Starkeya sp. ORNL1: one gene and its partner. The protein of the gene in region 1 interacts with the protein of each later gene in a pairwise test. Links are inferred from orthologs where the notes say so. Each region holds a gene or a part of one and is shown in the gene's direction. Other genes may lie near its edges. The genes, in order: G3545_RS23870 and G3545_RS25530.

Region 1 (4,978 bases):
CTGGCTGCGGCTGGCGCGGTCTATCACCTGAAATATTCCTCGACCTTCGAGGCGCAGGAGATCGCGCGGCTCCGCAGCGACATCCGTGCCGAGCGCGACCGCATGGCCATCCTCAATGCCGAATGGGCGCGGCGCACCTCGCCGGACCGCATCCAGGCGCTGGCCGAGAACCATCTCGACATGCAGCCGCTGGATGTCGACCGGATGGATAATCTCGCCAGCCTGCCGGCCAAGCCCGAGCAGGGCAGCGACGTGCTCGGCGGCATGATCGAGGCGCTGGTCGACGGGCCGACCATCACCGGCTCGATCTCGCCCGCCGACAAGACCGGCAAGGGCACGGCCAAACCCTCCGCCGGCACGTCCACCACGCCGCCGCAGGCCGCGCGGCCGGCGGTGCCGGTGCAGCAGGCGGCGCCGTCACGCCCGCCGCTGCCGCTTGACGCCATGCCATCGGCCGGGGTGATGGGACAGGCCTCGCCCGGCCCGGCCATGCCGGCCCCCTCCGGCCAGCCTTTGCATACCGCGCCGGTGACCTCGGAGGCGCCGCTGTTGCCGCCGGCCTCGGTCGGCCGCTATCACGAGAGGACCCGCTGAGATGTCGCCGCTCGTCCGCACGATCACGGAGCGTCTGCTGAGCCCGGTCCGCGCGCTGCCCGGCATCGTCCGCCGCGCCGCCGGCCGCGGCCGGCCGGAGCCCAACGCCGTGGCCCGCGCCCGCATCCTGCTGTGCATGCTGGTGTTCGGCGGCGTTTATTGCACCATCAGCGCCCGCCTTGCCATGTATGCCTCGGCGCCGGAGAGCGCGTTGACGCGCCGCGCGGTGAATTCCGACGCCGTCGCCTCGGCGCGGCCGGACATACTGGACCGCAACGGCCTGGTGTTGGCCACCGACGTGAAGACCTCTTCGCTCTATGGCGAGCCGAAGCGCCTCATCGATGTCGACGAGGCGGTGGAATCGCTGACCGCGGTGCTGCCGGACGCCAATGCCGACGAGTTCCGCACCCGGCTCGATTCCAAGCGCGGCTTCGTCTGGCTGAAGCGCGAGATCACACCGCAGCAGCAGCGCGAGATCTACAAGCTCGGCCTGCCGGGCATCGGCTTCATGAGCGAGAACCGCCGCGTCTATCCCGGCAACAACCTCGCCGGCCATGTGCTGGGCTCGACCAATATCGACAATCAGGGCATCGCCGGCCTCGAAAAGTGGGTCGATAATCGCGGCCTTGCCGAACTGCACCTCGCCGGCCTCGCCACCGACCGCCAGCAGGAGCCGGTGGACCTGTCGATCGACCTGCGCGTGCAGCACGTGGTGCGCGACGAACTGGCCGCCGCGAAGGAGAAGTTCCGCGCCATCGCCGCCGCCGGCACCGTGGTCGATGTGCGCACCGGTGAGATCCTCGCCATGGTGTCGCTGCCCGATTTCGACGCCAACGAGCCGGCCAAGGCGCTCGATCCCAAGACGCTGAACCGCCTCACCACCGGCGTGTTCGAGATGGGCTCGACCTTCAAGGCGCTGACCTTCGCCATGGCGCTCGACAGCGGCAAGGTCAATCTCAATTCGATGATGGATGCCCGCGGCGCCCTCAGCTTCGGCCGCTTCAGGATCCATGACTACCACGCGCAGAACCGCATGCTGAGCGTGCCGGAGGTGTTCACCTATTCCTCGAATGTCGGCACTGCGCGCATGGCGCTGCTGTGCGGCGTCGACGCCCACAAGGCGTTCCTGGAGAAGTTGGGCCAGCTCGACCGGCTGCGCACCGAGCTGCCGGAAAGCGCCGCTCCGATCGTGCCGAAACGCTGGGGCGAGCTGAACACCGCGACCATCGCCTTCGGCCACGGCCTCGCGGTGGCCCCGCTGCAGGCGGTGATGGCGGTGAATGCGCTGGTCAATGGCGGCTGGCTGATCCCGCCGACCTTCATGAAGCGCACGCCTGATGAAGCGATGGCGGTGGCCAAGCGCGTCATCAAGCCCGAGACCAGCGCCAAGATGCGCTATCTGATGCGGCTCAACGCCGTGAAGGGCTCGGCCTCCAAGCTGGTCGAGTTCGCCGGCCCCTATAATCCCGGCGGCAAGACCGGCACCGCGGAGAAGGTGATCGGCGGGCGCTATTCCAAGACCCGGCTGCTCACCACCTTCACCGGCGTGTTCCCGATGGACGACCCGCAGTACCTGATCCTCGTCATGCTCGACGAGCCGCAGGGGCTGAAGGAGACCTACGGCTTCGCCACTGCCGGCTGGAATGCCGGCCCCACCACCGGCAAGATCATGGCCCGCATCGCCCCGCTGCTCGGCCAGATGCCGCGCACCAATCTGCCGCCGGTGGAAAGTCTGCTCACCGGCTACCAGGTGGCGCAGTCCAGGCCGGAGTGAGGTCACTCGCTCCGCGCGAGCATCCTTCGAGGCTCCGCTGCGCGGAGCACCTCAGGATGAGGTCGCGCTTATGGATGAACCTCATCCTGAGGTGCTCGGGCGAAGTCCGAGCCTCGAAGGATGCTGAAGCAGTGTGACGTCCACCGGATTTCCCTCTACGTAACTTGCGCGGGAATCGGCTATCCGTCTAATTCAGACGCCATGCCGCTTCGTATGGCGGTCCGCCGGAACAGCGCCTTCATGTCCGACGCCTCGCGATCCAACCCGCTTTCCCTCGGTGCCCTGATCGGCCCGGACGCCGACTATGGCGCCGCGGACGCCACGCTCAGCGTCGGTCGGCCGGTGCTCGACAGCCGCAAGGCGGTGCCCGGCGACGTGTTCTTCGCGCTTGCCGGGTCCAAGGCCAATGGCACGCAATTCATCGCCGACGCTGTCGCGCATGGCGCCCGCGCCGTGGTGGGGGAGGGCGAGCGCCCCGATGGGCTCGATCCGAAGATCGCCTATGTGCGGGTCGGCAATGCGCGGCGCGCGGTGGCGCTGGCGGCGGCGCGGGCCTATCCGCGCCAGCCGGGTACCATCGCTGCCGTCACCGGCACCTCCGGCAAGACGTCGGTGGCCGCCTTCACCCGGCAGATCTGGCAGGCGAACGGCCATGCCAGCGCCAGCCTCGGCACGCTCGGCGTAGTGGCGCCCGCCGGCGCGGTCTATGGCTCGCTGACGACGCCGGACCCGATCGAACTGCACCACACGCTGGACACGCTGGTCAGCGAGGGCGTGAGCCATCTGTGCCTGGAGGCCTCGTCCCACGGCCTCGACCAGCACCGGCTCGACGGCGTGCGGATCTCGGCCGGGGCCTTCACCAACCTGTCGCGCGACCATCTCGACTACCACCCGACGATGGAAGCCTATCTCGCCGCCAAGATGCGGCTGTTCTCCGAACTGGTGCCGCGTGGCGGCGGGGCGGCGGTCTGGGTCGATACCGACGAGGGCAGCCACGCGGCTGAAATCGCCGCGCATCACAGCCTCGAAGTGCTCGGCATCGGCATCACCGGCGCCGGTATCGCGCTGCTGGAGCGCACCGACGAAGGGCTCGGCCAGCGGCTGCTGGTCGAGGTCGCCGGCAAGCAGCGCAGCATCCTGCTGCCGCTGGTCGGCGCCTTCCAGGCGGCGAATGCGCTGGTGGCGGCCGGCCTTGCCATCTTGACCGGCACGCCGGCGGCCGATGCCCTCAACGCGCTGCCCAAGCTCGAAGGCGTGCCGGGGCGGCTCGAACTGGTCGGCACCAGGAACGGTGCCGGCGTCTTCGTCGACTACGCCCACAAGCCCGATGCGCTGGCCACCGCGCTGGCGGCGCTCCGGCCCTATGTGACCGGCCGGCTGATCGTGGTGTTCGGCTGCGGCGGCGACCGCGACCGCGGCAAGCGCCCGATCATGGGCCGCATCGCCGGCGACAAGGCGGACCTCGTCATCGTCACCGACGACAATCCGCGCAGCGAGAACCCGGCGATGATCCGCAAGGAGATACTGGCGGCCGTGCCCGGCGCGCGCGAGATCGGTGACCGCGCGGAAGCCATCCGCGCCGGCATCGGGCTGCTGCAAACTGGGGATGTACTGCTGATTGCGGGCAAAGGTCACGAAACCGGCCAGATTGTCGGCGACCGGACGCTTCCATTCTCGGACCGCGACTGCGCGGTCGAGGCGCTCGGGGGACGCGATCAATGAACGTGCATGCGGAGGGGCCTCCGCTCTGGACGCCGGACGAACTCGCCACGGCAACCGGCGGCACGCTACGCGGCGCGCCGGCAGTGGCGATCAATGGCGTCTCCATCGATAGCCGCACGCTCGCTCCGGGCGACGCCTTCTTCGCCATCAAGGGCGACAATAGCGACGGGCATTCCTATGTCGCGGCCGCGACCGGCCGTGGCGCCGGGCTGAGCATCGTCGCTAGCGAGCGGGTCGCCGAGCTGCCGGCGGATGCGCCGCTGCTGATCGTCGAGGACGTGCTCAGGGCGCTGGAGCATGCCGGGCGCACAGCGCGGGAGCGCAGCGGCGCGCGCATCGTCGCGGTGACCGGCTCGGTCGGCAAGACCACCACCAAGGAAGCGCTGCTGTTCGCGCTCGGTGCCGACGGCCCGACCCACGCCTCCGCCGCCTCCTACAATAATCACTGGGGCGTGCCGCTCTCGCTGGCGCGGCTGCCGCGCGGCGCGCGCTACGGCGTGTTCGAGCTCGGCATGAACCATCCCGGCGAGATCACGCCGCTTACCGCCATGGTGCGCCCGCACATCGCGATCATCACCACCATCGAACCGGTGCACATCGCGCAGTTCTCCGGCATCGAGGCCATTGCCGACGCCAAGGCGGAGATATTTTCCGGCATCGAGCCCGGCGGTGCGGCGGTGCTGAACCGCGACAATCCGCAATTCGCCCGGTTGCGCGCCGCGGCAAAGGCCGCGGGCATCGCGAAGATTGTCGGTTTCGGCGAGCACAAGGGCTCGCAGGCCCGCCTGCTCAGCGTCGCCTTGCAGCCGGACGGCTCGACCGCGACCGCCGACATCCTCGGCCAGACCATCAGCTTCAAGGTCGGGCTGCCCGGCCGGCACATCGTGC
Region 2 (12,729 bases), 360 kb from region 1 along the record:
CGGAGACCATGCGCACGCTGATCGTGATGGCGCGCGACATCTATCCGCACGACCGCATTCCCGACCGCAACTACGCCATCGCCATGAAAGTCTATGAGACCGGCGCCACCGATCCCGCGCTCAAGGCGCTGGTGGAAGACGGCGTCCTCACCCTCGATACGCTCGCCAAGGCGAAATACGGCGTGGGCTACGCCGATCTCGGTTGGGAAGACCAGCGCGTCGCGATCCTGCGGCAGATCGAGGACGGCGCCTTCTTCCAGAAGGTGAGGGGCGGCATGGTGGTCAGCCTCTACAACCAGGAGGAGGTGTGGCCGATCTTCGGATACGAGGGCGCCTCGGCCGACAAGGGCGGCTATATCGACCGCGGCTTCAACGACATTGCCTGGCTTTGAGGGGAGGACGCGAACATGGCTGCACCCTTCGATCTGAATGATGATTCACTCGTCGTCATCGTCGGCTCCGGCGCCGGCGGCGGCACGCTCGGCACCGAACTCGCGCTCAAGGGCGTGAAGGTGGTGATCCTCGAGGCCGGCGCCCGGCACAGTATGGAAGACTTCGTCAACAACGAGTGGGAGAGCTTCGCGCAGCTCGCCTGGACCGACATGCGCACCACGTCCGGTACATGGCGGGTGCACAAGAACTTCCCGAACCTGCCGGCCTGGATCGTGAAGTCGGTCGGCGGCTCGACCGTGCACTGGGCCGGCGCCTCGCTGCGCTTCCAGCCGCACGAATTCAAGACCGCCAGCACCTATGGCAATATCGACGGCGCGAACCTGCTCGACTGGCCGATCACGCTCGCCGAGCTGGAGCCCTATTACGCGCAGGCCGAGGACCGGATGGGGGTGACCCGGACCAATGGCATTCCGGGCCTGCCGGGCAACAACAACTTCAAGGTGTTCGAGGCCGGGGCCAAGAAGATCGGCTACAAGGAGGTCTCGACCGGGCGCATGGCGATCAACAGCGAGCCGCGCCACGATCGCGGTTCCTGCCAGCAGATCGGCTTCTGCTTCCAGGGCTGCAAGTCGGGTGCGAAATGGTCGACGCTGATCGCGGAGATTCCGCGCGGCGAGGCGACCGGCAATCTCGAAGTGCGCCCGCAATGCATGGTGGTGAAGATCGAGCATGATGCGTCGGGCAAGGCGACCGGCGTGGTCTATGTCGACAAGGACGGCAAGACGCAGCGCCAGAAGGCCCGCATCGTCGCGGTCGCCGGCAACTCGATCGAGAGCCCGCGGCTGCTCTTGAATTCCGAAAGCGCGATGTTCCCGGACGGCCTCGCCAATTCCTCCGGCCAGGTCGGGCGCAACTACATGCGCCATATGACGGGCTCGGTGTACGGCATCTTCGAGAAGCCGGTGCACATGTATCGCGGCACCACCATGGCCGGGATCGTGCGCGACGAGGCGACGCCTAATACCAAGCGCGGCTTCGTCGGCGGCTATGAGATGGAGACGCTTTCCATCGGCGTGCCCTTCATGGCCGCCTTCATGGACCCCGGCGGCTGGGGCCGCTCCTTCAGCTCGGCGATGGACGGCTATGTCAACATGGCCGGCCTGTGGATCGTCGGCGAGGACATGCCGCAGGAGACCAACCGCGTCACGCTCAACACCGACGTCAAGGACAAGAACGGCATGCCGGTGGCGAACGTGCATTTCGACGACCACCCCAACGACATCGCCATGCGCAACCACGCCTACAAGCAGGGTTCGGCGATGTATGAGGCGGTGGGCGCGACGCGCACCATTCCGACGCCGCCCTATCCCTCGACGCACAATCTCGGCACCAACCGGATGAGCGAGAAGCCGCGCGACGGCGTGGTCAACAAGCACGGCCAGACCCACGACATACCGAACCTGTTCATCTCCGACGGCAGCCAGTTCACCACCGGCGGCGCCGAGAACCCGACGCTGACCATCGTCGCGCTGGCAATCCGGCAGGCCGACTACATTGCCGGCGAGATGACGAAGAAGACCTTCTGATCCCGTCGGGCACCCCGGCGCATTGCTCCTCCCGCCGCCGGTCCGCAAGGGCCGGCGGTTCTTTATGGAGCGCTCATCTTGCCAGCCGAGGCGCCAGCCTTTAGCACTCGCGGCCAATAGCGACGCGCACTTTCAGGCGAGGATGGACATGGCGACCCATAAGCTCCTGCTGCTTCCCGGCGACGGCATCGGCACCGAGGTGATGGCCGAGGTGAAGCGCGTCATTGCCTGGCTCGAGACCACGGGCCTCGCCTCCTTCGCGGTGGAAGAGGATCTGGTCGGCGGCGCCGCCTATGATGTGCATGGCATTCCGATCTCCGAAGAGGCGATGGTGCGCGCGCTGGCGGCCGACGCCATCCTGCTTGGCGCGGTCGGCGGCCCGAAATGGGCGAATGTCGACTATGAGGCGCGCCCCGAGGCCGGCCTGCTGCGGCTGCGCAAGGATCTCCAGCTGTTCGCCAATCTGCGTCCGGCGATCTGCTACCCAGCGCTGGCCGATGCCTCCAGCCTGAAGCGCGAGCTGGTCGACGGGCTCGATATGCTGATCGTGCGCGAACTGACCGGTGGCGTCTATTTCGGCGAACCGAAGTCCATCACCGACCTCAGCGACGGCCAGAAGCGCGCCGTCGACACCCAGGTCTATGAATCCTACGAGATCGAGCGCATCGCCCGCGTCGCTTTCGAGCTCGCCCGCACCCGCCGCAACAAGGTGGTCTCGGCCGAGAAGCACAATGTCATGAAGTCCGGCGTGCTGTGGAAGCAGGTGGTGAGCGAGGTTCACGGTGCGGAGTTCGGCGACGTGACGCTGGAGCACCAACTGGCCGATTCGTGCGCCATGCAGCTGGTGCGGGCGCCGAAGCAGTTCGACGTGCTGGTCACCGATAACCTGTTCGGCGACATCCTCTCGGACGTCGCGGCGATGCTGACCGGTTCGCTCGGCATGCTGCCGTCGGCTTCGCTCGGCGGCGTCGAGGAGATTTCCGGCAAGCGCCGCGCGCTCTATGAGCCGGTGCACGGCGCCGCCCCCGACATTGCCGGCAAGGGCCTCGCCAATCCGATCGCGATGATCGGCTCGCTCGCCATGGCGCTGCGCTATTCGTTCGGTCTCTCTGAGGCCGCCGACCGCATCGATGCGGCGATCGCCGGCGTGCTCGACAAGGGCTACCGCACCAACGATATCAAGTCCGAAGGCACCACGGTGGTCGGCACCAGCGGCATGGGCGATGCGATTCTCGCCGAGCTCGGCGGGGCGAAGTAGGCCGCGCCCGGCCTATATTCCTCTCCCCGTCGGGGAGAGGGGGCGCGTCGCTCAGGCCGCGTTCGCCCGCACCCGGTCCGGATAGCTCCTGGTGAATCGCGCCGCGCCGAGCAGCGCCAGCACGGTGGCGAAGATGCCGAATTTCGGTGGGATGTCCGGCCGGTAGATCAACACCAGGTCGGCGATCACCAGCACGGCGAAGGCCAGCGCCCAGACGGCGGTGATGACGTAATTGGTGCGCAGGAATTGCGGGCTGTCCCACAGCTCGGGCGCCACGCTTTCACGGGCATATTGCAGCGTGAAGGGCTGGCGCAGCGCAATCGTCGCCAGCACGATCAACAGCAGCCCGGCATCGACGCGCAGCCGCACCCCGAGGATCGACCAGTCGGGCTTGACGAACAGCGCATAGGCGGCGAGCCCGCCGAACAGCAGGGCGGTGCCAATTTCCAGTATCTTGGGGGAGCGGCCGTTGACGCGGTCGCGAATGACCATCGCCAAAGCAATAATCGCCGCGGCGACGAGACCTTCGGTCGCGCCGACGAGGCGATCAATCAGGGCAAAGGCGAGGAAGGGGGCGAAGGCCAGAAGGATGTTCACGGCCCGGCCCTGCCATCTGAAAGCTGATGCCGGGGATCAGTAACCCGGCAGGTAGTAGCGATCCGGAAGCGGATAGCGGCTGCCGGTGATGGAACTGTCGCTGCCGTACGAGGGATAACGCATCGCCTGCGTGTCGATATAGTTCAGATACGGCATGCTGCCGGGCTTCACCACGGTGCCGGGATCGAGATACGACTTCGGCGGCGGCTTGCGGATGATGAGGCGCGTGCTCGATCCGTCCTGAGCCTGGACCGGAACCGCAGCAGCAGCCGCGATAACAGCGGCAATGGCGAACGAGGCGAAACGCATTTTAACCTCCAAGCGACGCACCCGCCGCGTCGCGACGCTTACGTCACCTATAAGATGGACACAAGACGGCGCCGCGTCGAGGGGTGGATACCGTCAATTACGCCGGTTGGCGATGAATCGCGCCGCTTGGTCAAGAAGTGTTGCACGCGGGCCAAAGGGCGCGAGCGCCGCTTCCGCCTCCGCAACCAGTCGGCCAAGCTCGGCGCGGGCGCCGGCGACGCCGAAAAGCTCGACAAATGTTGCCTTGCCGGCCTCGGCATCCTTGCCGACTGCCTTGCCGACCGCGCCGGCGTCGCCCTCGACATCGAGCAGGTCGTCGGCGATCTGGAAGGCGCGGCCGATCGCCAGCGCATAGGTATCGAGCGTTGCGCGCTCCGCCTCGGACGCGCCGCCGAGCCGCGCGCCGGCCTCGCAGGCATAGCGCAGCAGTGCGCCGGTCTTCATCGCCTGGAGGCGCGCGACGTCGTTCACACCCAGCCGGCCGCGGCCGGCATCGTCGAATCGGCCCTCGGCGGCGAGATCCAGCATCTGGCCGCCGACCATGCCCTGCGTGCCGGCGGCACGGGCGAGGCCGGCGATCAGCGCGACGCGCACGGCCGGGTCCGGATGGGTGTCCTCGCGGGCGAGGATGTCGAAGGCCAGCGTCAGCAGGCCATCGCCGGCGAGGATAGCGGTTGCCTCGTCAAAGGCGCGGTGCACCGTGGGCAGGCCGCGGCGCAGATCATCGTCGTCCATGGCCGGCAGGTCGTCATGGACCAGCGAATAGCAATGCACGCATTCCAGCGCGGCGGCGGCGGGCATGGCGCCGGCACGCGGCACGCCAAACAGGGCAGCGCTCTCGGCGACGAGGAAGGGGCGCAGCCGCTTGCCACCGCCGAGCGCGGCATGGCGCATGGCGTCCGCGAGGCGCGCGCTCGCCGTTCCCGTATCGGTGATGGCGCGATCCATATAGTCGGCGACGGCGTCGGCGGTGGCGGCTAGGGTCTCGGTAAGGCTGTCGGTCATCACGTGATCGCCCGGTTGCTGCGGCTGCGTGCCGCAGACCGGGGTTGCGGTCAAGTGCTTGTGACGCCACGGGGTTGGCGAGAGCCGTGCGCGGCCGTTAGGTAAGGGCCGGGCGGGGGAGTGGCGGATGATCGGCAGATGGGTGAGGAAGATCGCGAAAGCGGCGTTGCTGCTCGCGCTCATCCCGCTGGTGCTGACCATCGTCTACAACATCGTGCCGCCGGTCTCGACGCTGATGCTGGCGCGTTGGGCGACACTGCGGCCGGTGGTGCGCGACTGGGTGTCGCTCGATCGCGTCGCGCCGGTGCTGGTGCGGAGCGTGCTCGCCTCGGAGGATGCGCGCTTCTGCCAGCATATGGGCGTCGACCTCGTCGAGCTGAACAATGTCATTGACGAGAGCGACGGGCTCGACGCGTCGCGCGGCGCTTCCACCATCACCATGCAACTCGCCAAGAACCTGTTCCTGTGGAACGGGCGCAGTGTGATCCGCAAAGGACTCGAATTCCCGCTGGCGCTCTACATCAATTTCGTCATGAGCAAGCGACGGCAGATGGAGGTCTATCTCAACATCGCCGAATGGGGCCCGAACGGCGAGTTCGGCATCGAGGCGGCGTCGCGCCGCGCCTTCGGCAAGGGGGCCGGCGAACTGAATGCCCGGCAGGCGGCGCTGCTCGCGGTGATGCTGCCGAATCCGCACCGACGCGATGCGGCCAAGCCGGGGGCCGGGATGTCGCGCCTCGCCGCGCGGCTGCAGGCGCGGATTCCGGCGGAGGGCGGCGAGCTCACCTCGTGCCTTGGCACCGGCCGATGAGGCTCGCGGATGCCGGGGTCTGCTTTCGCTTCCCCGCCCCCTTTCGCTTCAAGGCGCGAGACTGTATAAGCCCGCACTCCGAACATGCGCTATCCGGCACCGGCCGCCCTTGCGGGCGATGGAACACGCCGGCACAGGAGTTGAGACTATGGCCGTTCCTAAGAAGAAGACCAGCCCGTCGCGCCGCGGCATGCGCCGTTCCGCCGACGCCCTGAAGCAGCCGACCTATGTCGAAGACAAGGATTCGGGGGAGCTGCGCCGTCCGCACCACCTCGACCTAAAGACCGGCATGTATCGCGGCCGGCAGGTGCTGAAGGTTAAGGCCGAGGCGTGAGCCTGGCCTGGGCGTGAGCCCGATCCGGGGCGCCACGCCCCGGTGCGCGGATCTGGATGCGGCCGCAAGGCCGCTTCCCTGCACGCCGTGTAGATGACTGTTAGCGGCTACCTTCCCGACAACCTGCTGGGGCCCCGATGATCGCGACCGTTCCGCTGCTCATCATTCCGCTCGCGATCTACAATATCCTTGCCTTCATCACGCCGGGCTATGCCTGGGCCAACGTGCTGTTCAGCGTTCCGATGGTGTCCGGCGTGAGCTGGGACGTCACGTTGAGCGACGTCTTCATCGTGCTGTCGCTGGCGTTCCTGTTCTTCGAGATCGTGAAGGCGACCAGCGCCTCGACGCGCTCCATCGTCGACCACATGCTCTCGACCCTGGTGTTCGTGGCTGCCCTGGTGGAGTTCCTTCTGGTGGCGCCGGCGGCGACCTCGACCTTCGCGATTCTGCTCGCGCTGATGCTGCTCGACATCGTCGCCGGCTATTCGATCTCGATCCGTGTCGCGCGCCGCGATTTCGCCATCGAGCGTCCCGAATAGGGCGATGCCTGTCGGTATCATAGTGCCATCATGGAGTGTTAACGCTTGCGGCGGAAATCGCTCGCGGTGACACTGGTTTTGCTCGCCGGGCCGAAATCACCGTGTAAGAGGGGACTGTCCCCGGGCCGGGGCTTCCCTGATACGGACCAAGATGTCTTTGCCGAGTGCTTCTGATTCCGACGCTTCCCGCGCAGCCGCGCTGACACCCCACGTCGTCGCCCGCATTGTCGGCGAGAGCGGCGGCGCCGCCTATCAATGGACGGTGGTGCCGGACCGGCTCATCTGGGATGCCTATGCGGCCGAGGTGCTCGGCGTCGCCGACATTGGCAGTATTGCGAGCGGCGCCGACTATGCCTTGCTGGTCGATCCAGAGGGTGGGCGCAGCCGCGTCGAGGCCGTGATGGCCGACAAGAATCTGGATGCCGGCACCGGCTGCCGCTTCGAGACCATCTACCGCCTGCGATCGGTCGACGGCGTGCAGGAGCCGGTCTGGCTGGAGGACCGCGGCATTTGGTTCGCCGGGCCGGACCACAGGCCGGCGCGGGTCGAGGGCGTGGTGCGCCGCATCGGCACGCAGAATCTCGGCCAGCGCGAGTTCGACCGTGCGGCGCGGATCGACGTGCAGACCGGCCACATCAACCGCCAGCATCTGGCGCAGCTGCTCAGCGAGCGGCTGGCGGATGCGGCCCGCTATCGCAGCCAGTTCGGTTTCCTGCTGATCGGCGTCGACCATCTCGGCCGGCTCAACGATGCCTATGGCTTCGAGGTCGGCGACGAGGTCATCGACATGGTCGGCCAGCGCCTCAGGGCGCGGATGCGCGCCCATGACGAGATCGGCCGCTTCTCCGGCAACAAGTTCGCCATCGTACTCCGGGACTGCTCGCCGGAAGACATGGCGACCGCAGCGCAGCGCTTCATCTCGGCGGTGGTCGACGATGCGCTGCAGACCAGCGGCGGGGCGGTGGCGGTCTCGGTGACGGCGGGCGGGGTGATCGCGCCGCGCCATGCCCGCGCGGTGCCGGAGATCTTCACCCACGCGCAGGATGCGCTGGAGCACGCCAAGACCTTCGCGCGCGGCAGCTACCAGCCCTATCAGCCGAGCGTCGAGCGCGAAGCAGCGCGGCGCGCCAATCTGCGACTGACCGACGACATCGTCACCGCGCTCGCCGGCAGCCGGGTGATGCTGGCCTTCCAGCCCATAGCCGAGGCGGCCTCGCGCCGCATCGTGCTGCATGAATGCCTGGTCCGCGTCGAGGGCGCTGATGGCGGCCTGCTCAGCGGCGCTGCCGTGGTGCCCATCGCCGAAAAGTTCGGGCTGATGCGGCTTGTCGACAATCGCGTGCTGCAACTGGCGCTCGACGTGCTGGTGGCCAATCCGGAGATGCGGCTCTCGGTCAATGTCTCGCCAAGCACGGTCAATGACCGGGCCTGGCTGGCGTTGCTGGAGGAACGCGGCCGGCGCGGCCTGGCTGGCCGTCTCGTCGTCGAGTTGACCGAGACCGCCGCGATCCATGATGTCGAGGTGACCCGCCGCTTCGTCCACCGGCTGCACGAGATCGGGTGCACGGTGGCGATGGACGATTTCGGCGCCGGCTACACCTCGTTCCGCAATCTGCGCCGGCTTGGCGTCGACATGCTGAAGCTCGACGGCAGCTTCATCCGCGCCTTGATGGAATCCGAGGATGACCGCTTCTTCGTGCGCACGCTGCTCGATCTGGCGCGGCACATGGGGATGCAGACGGTGGCCGAATGGGTGCCGGACGAGGCTACCGCGGAGCAGCTTGCCCAATGGGGCTGCGACTATCTCCAGGGCGCACTGATAGGCCTTGCGGCCGAGCGGCCCCGTCCGCTGCATCCCTGAGATGTAGGCAGAGAGCCGGGATCGCTCTCCGCAACGTCATCCGATCCCGGGTACGGCCTGCGGCCGTTCCGGGATGACGATAGCCAAGAGAATGGCGGCGGCCTTTCAGCCCTTGTTCTCGCCCTTCTCGCCAATGCGGTCGAGCCGCTTCTGCATCTCGGCGACCTGACGCTTGAGTTCGTCGAGATCGTCGGACTTTTCCGCCGGAATCGCACTGTCTTCGGCGCGGCCATTGGGCATGAACATCTTCATGGTGCGGTCGAAGATCTCCATGTTGCGACGCACTTGCTCTTCCATTGCGCCGAAGGCTGCAAAGCTCGGAACGCCGCCGAAGGTCTTCGCCACCTGATCGCGAAACTTCTCTTGCTCGCGCGTGAAGTTCTCGATGGAAATGTCCAGATAACGCGGCACCAGCATTTGCATGCTGTCGCCATAGAAGCGGATGATCTGCCGGAGGAAGTTGATCGGCAGCAGGTTCTGCCCCTTACCTTCCTGCTCGAAGATGATCTGGGTGAGAACCGAGTGCGTAATATCTTCCCCGGTCTTCGCATCGTAGACGACGAAATCCTCACCGTTCTTCACCATCAGGGCGAGGTCTTCGAGCGTCACGTAGGTGCTCGTGCCGGTATTGTAGAGGCGGCGATTCGCATACTTCTTGATGGTGACGGGCTCGGTCGATTTTGCCATGTTATCCTGTCGCCTTAGTCGTTTCCCTTTGAAACACTAGGACGTTTCCAGACCGACCGCTACAGGATTGTTCGACGCACAAAATTGTCGACATGAGGCACCTCGCGACGGCATTGACACGGGTCACTTGAGCCTCCCACCATGCGGCCACACATAAGCAACAACGCCGGTTCCCACGGGGCCGGTCTGCCCGTAATCCCGGAGGACGGCATTCATGAAAGACGACATCGTCATCGTCGGCGCGGCGCGCACGCCCGTCGGCGCCTTCAACGGCGCGCTCTCGTCGCTTCCCGCCCATGAGCTCGGCAGGGTTGCAATCAACGCCGCGCTCGAGCGCGCCGGCGTCGAGCCTGCCGCGGTGACCGAGACCATACTGGGCCAGATCCTCACTGCCGGCGCCGGACAGAACCCCGCGCGCCAGGCCTCGATCGCCGCGGGCATCCCGATCGAGAGCCCGGCCTGGGGCGTCAACATGCTGTGCGGCTCCGGCCTGCGCGCAGTGGCGCTCGGCTATCAAGCGCTGATGAACGGCGACAGCGACATCGTGGTCGCCGGCGGCCAGGAATCCATGAGCCAGGCGCCGCACTGCGCGCATCTGCGCAACGGCACCAAGATGGGCGGCCTTGAGATGGTCGACACCATGATCAAGGACGGCCTGTGGGATGCCTTCAATGGCTACCACATGGGCAACACCGCCGAGAATATCGCCCGGCAGTGGCAGATCACCCGCGATGAGCAGGACGAGTTCGCGGTTCGCTCGCAGAACAAGGCCGAGGCGGCGCAGAAGTCCGGGCGCTTCAAGGACGAGATCGTGCCGGTCACCATCGCCTCGCGCAAGGGCGACATCATCGTCGCCGACGACGAGTATCCGCGCCACGGCGCCACGATCGACGCCATGGGCAAGCTGCGCCCGGCCTTCGCCAAGGACGGGACGGTGACCGCCGGCAACGCCTCCGGCATCAATGACGGCGCCGCCGCCGTCGTGCTGATGACCGCATCCAAGGCCGCCGCCGCTGGCAAGACGCCGCTCGCCCGCATCGTTTCCTGGGCGCAGGCCGGCGTCGATCCGGCGATCATGGGCACCGGGCCGATCCCGGCTTCGCGCCGCGCGCTGGAGAAGGCCGGCTGGAGCGCCGCCGACCTCGATCTTATCGAGGCCAATGAGGCGTTCGCGGCGCAGGCCTGCGCGGTGAACCGCGAACTCGGCTGGGATCCGGCGAGGGTGAACGTCAATGGCGGTGCCATCGCCATCGGCCATCCGATCGGGGCCTCCGGCGCGCGCGTGCTGACGACGCTGCTCTACGAGATGCAGAAGCGCGACGCCAAGAAGGCGCTGGCGACGCTGTGCATCGGCGGCGGCATGGGCATCGCCATGTGCGTCGAGCGCAACTGAAGCGTGCGGTATTTGGATATGCAGCCTGCGACAAGGCGTCGAGCTTAGGACAGCCCTTGCGCCTTGTCCTCCAATGAAAAAGCCGTACAAGCCGGCGATATGCCGGGAGGGCATGTCTGAGGGGGAAGTGCACATGGGTCGAGTTGCGTTGGTGACCGGCGGCACCCGCGGGATCGGGGCCGCCGTTGCGACTGCGCTGAAAGCAGCGGGCTATTCGGTCGCCGTCAATTATGCCGGCAATGAAGAGGCGGCGGCGCAGTTCACCGCCGCCACCGGCATTGCCGCCTTCAAATGGGACGTCTCGGATTTCGCGGCCTGCAAGGCCGGCGTCGCCGAGGTCGAGGCCAAGCTCGGTCCGGTCGAGGTGCTGGTCAATAATGCCGGCATCACCCGCGACGGCATGCTGCACAAGATGACGCCGGAACAATGGGGCGCCGTCATCAACACCAATCTGAACTCGATGTTCAACATGTGCCGCCAGGTGATCGAGGGCATGCGCGAGCGCAGCTTCGGGCGCATCGTCACCGTCTCCTCGATCAACGGTCAGAAGGGCCAAGTGGGGCAGACCAATTACTGCGCCGCCAAGGCCGGCGAGATCGGCTTCACCAAGGCGCTGGCGCAGGAGAATGCCAAGAAGGGCATCACGGTGAACGCCATTTGCCCCGGCTACATCGCCACCGAGATGGTGAAGGCGATGCCGCAGGAAGTGCTCGACAAGAACGTGCTGCCGCTCATTCCGGCGGGGCGGCTGGGCGAGCCGGACGAGGTGGCGCGCTGCGTGGTGTTCCTCGCCTCGGACGAGGCGAGCTTCATCACCGGCTCGACCCTCACCGCCAATGGCGGGCAATACATGGTGTGAGGCCGGCGACGCGTTGCTTGTGCGCGCGTCGTTTTGAGGAGGCATTGCCGCGTGCGGCGCGGCAGGCCTTCGTATGTGGAGTACCTTGGTGTATGGGGAGCGCTCCTTCCCTCGCGTTCCGCGTACCGTATCGCGTATCCTTGCCGCGTTTCATGACCCGCACTTCCGCCACCCTTATCGGCTTCACCGCGATCCTGCTCTGGTCGACGCTGGCGCTTGCCACCTCGGCCACCGGCGCGGTGCCGCCTTTCCTGCTCACCACGCTCACCTTCGCCATTGGCGGCACGGTCGGCCTCATCGCGGCGCTGGTGCGCGGGGTGGGGCTCGAGGTGCTGCGCCAGCCTTGGCCGGTGTGGCTGCACGGCGTTGGCGGCCTGTTCGGCTACCATTTCTTCTATTTTTCGGCGCTGAAGCTGGCGCCACCGGCCGAGGCCGGGCTGATCGCCTATCTCTGGCCGTTGCTGATCGTGCTGCTCTCCTCGCTGCTGCCGGGCGAGAGCCTGCGCGCGCCGCATATCATCGGCGCCGTGATGGGGCTTGCCGGCACCGTGGTGTTGCTGGCCGGCAAGGCCGGCGGGCTCGGCTTCGCGCCTGAATATCTGCCGGGCTATGCCGCCGCTGCGGTGTGCGCCGTGGTGTGGGCGACGTATTCCGTGCTCTCGCGGCGCTTCCACAATGTGCCGACCGAGGTGGTCGCCGGCTTCTGCCTGATAACCGCGGCGCTTTCGGTGCTGTGCCATCTCGCCTTCGAGCCGGCGGTCTGGCCGGTGGGCGCGACGCAATGGATCGCCGTTGCCGCGCTCGGCATCGGCCCGGTCGGTCTGGCCTTCTATGCCTGGGATATCGGCATGAAGCGTGGCGACATTCGCCTGCTCGGCGTCGCTTCCTATGCTGCGCCGGTGCTGTCGACGTTGCTGCTGGTCGTAGCCGGCTATGCGGCCGCGAGCTGGACGCTGGCGGTGGCCTGCGCGCTCATCGTCGGCGGCGCCCTGGTGGCGACGCTGCTCGCCAGGAACAGCCGGAAAAGCTAGCCTGGAGACCAGCCCGGCGCTGCCAGTTCGAAGCCGGCATACTCGAAGCCCGGCGCCACGGTGCAG

Evidence for each region.
Region 2: the proteins of G3545_RS23870 (region 1) and G3545_RS25530 interact in binary tests that used the Escherichia coli proteins (3 or more experiments, as listed by UniProt). The link is inferred for Starkeya sp. ORNL1 from one-to-one orthologs.

What each region holds. Positions count from the first base shown.
Region 1 is NZ_CP048834.1:5,054,888-5,059,865, forward strand. What follows is about bases 24-2,981. They hold G3545_RS23870 (penicillin-binding protein 2), read left to right. Parts: upstream 24-595; coding sequence 596-2,368; downstream 2,369-2,981. Other genes in these bases: G3545_RS23865 (hypothetical protein), read left to right, coding at 24-594; G3545_RS23875 (UDP-N-acetylmuramoyl-L-alanyl-D-glutamate--2,6-diaminopimelate ligase), read left to right, coding at 2,609-2,981. Outside these bases: more of G3545_RS23865, read left to right, coding at 1-23; more of G3545_RS23875, read left to right, coding at 2,982-4,090; G3545_RS23880 (UDP-N-acetylmuramoylalanyl-D-glutamyl-2,6-diaminopimelate--D-alanyl-D-alanine ligase), read left to right, coding at 4,087-4,978. UniProt on the Escherichia coli protein: Essential cell division protein that catalyzes cross-linking of the peptidoglycan cell wall at the division septum. Required for localization of FtsN.
Region 2 is NZ_CP048834.1:5,409,797-5,422,525, forward strand. What follows is about bases 4,312-7,117. They hold G3545_RS25530 (transglycosylase domain-containing protein), read left to right. Parts: upstream 4,312-5,275; coding sequence 5,276-5,959; downstream 5,960-7,117. Other genes in these bases: G3545_RS25525 (polyprenyl synthetase family protein), read right to left, coding at 4,312-5,148; rpmF (50S ribosomal protein L32), read left to right, coding at 6,108-6,293; G3545_RS25540 (hypothetical protein), read left to right, coding at 6,431-6,832; G3545_RS25545 (bifunctional diguanylate cyclase/phosphodiesterase), read left to right, coding at 6,990-7,117. In the rest of the region: G3545_RS25500 (Twin-arginine translocation pathway signal), read left to right, coding at 1-392; G3545_RS25505 (GMC family oxidoreductase), read left to right, coding at 408-1,979; leuB (3-isopropylmalate dehydrogenase), read left to right, coding at 2,128-3,237; G3545_RS25515 (hypothetical protein), read right to left, coding at 3,289-3,834; G3545_RS25520 (hypothetical protein), read right to left, coding at 3,871-4,143; more of G3545_RS25525, read right to left, coding at 4,237-4,311; more of G3545_RS25545, read left to right, coding at 7,118-8,693; polyhydroxyalkanoate synthesis repressor PhaR, read right to left, coding at 8,799-9,380; G3545_RS25555 (acetyl-CoA C-acetyltransferase), read left to right, coding at 9,595-10,773; phbB (acetoacetyl-CoA reductase), read left to right, coding at 10,907-11,632; G3545_RS25565 (EamA family transporter), read left to right, coding at 11,785-12,663; G3545_RS25570 (cupin domain-containing protein), read right to left, coding at 12,660-12,729. UniProt on the Escherichia coli protein: Peptidoglycan polymerase that catalyzes glycan chain elongation from lipid-linked precursors. May play a role in peptidoglycan assembly during cell division in collaboration with other cell division proteins.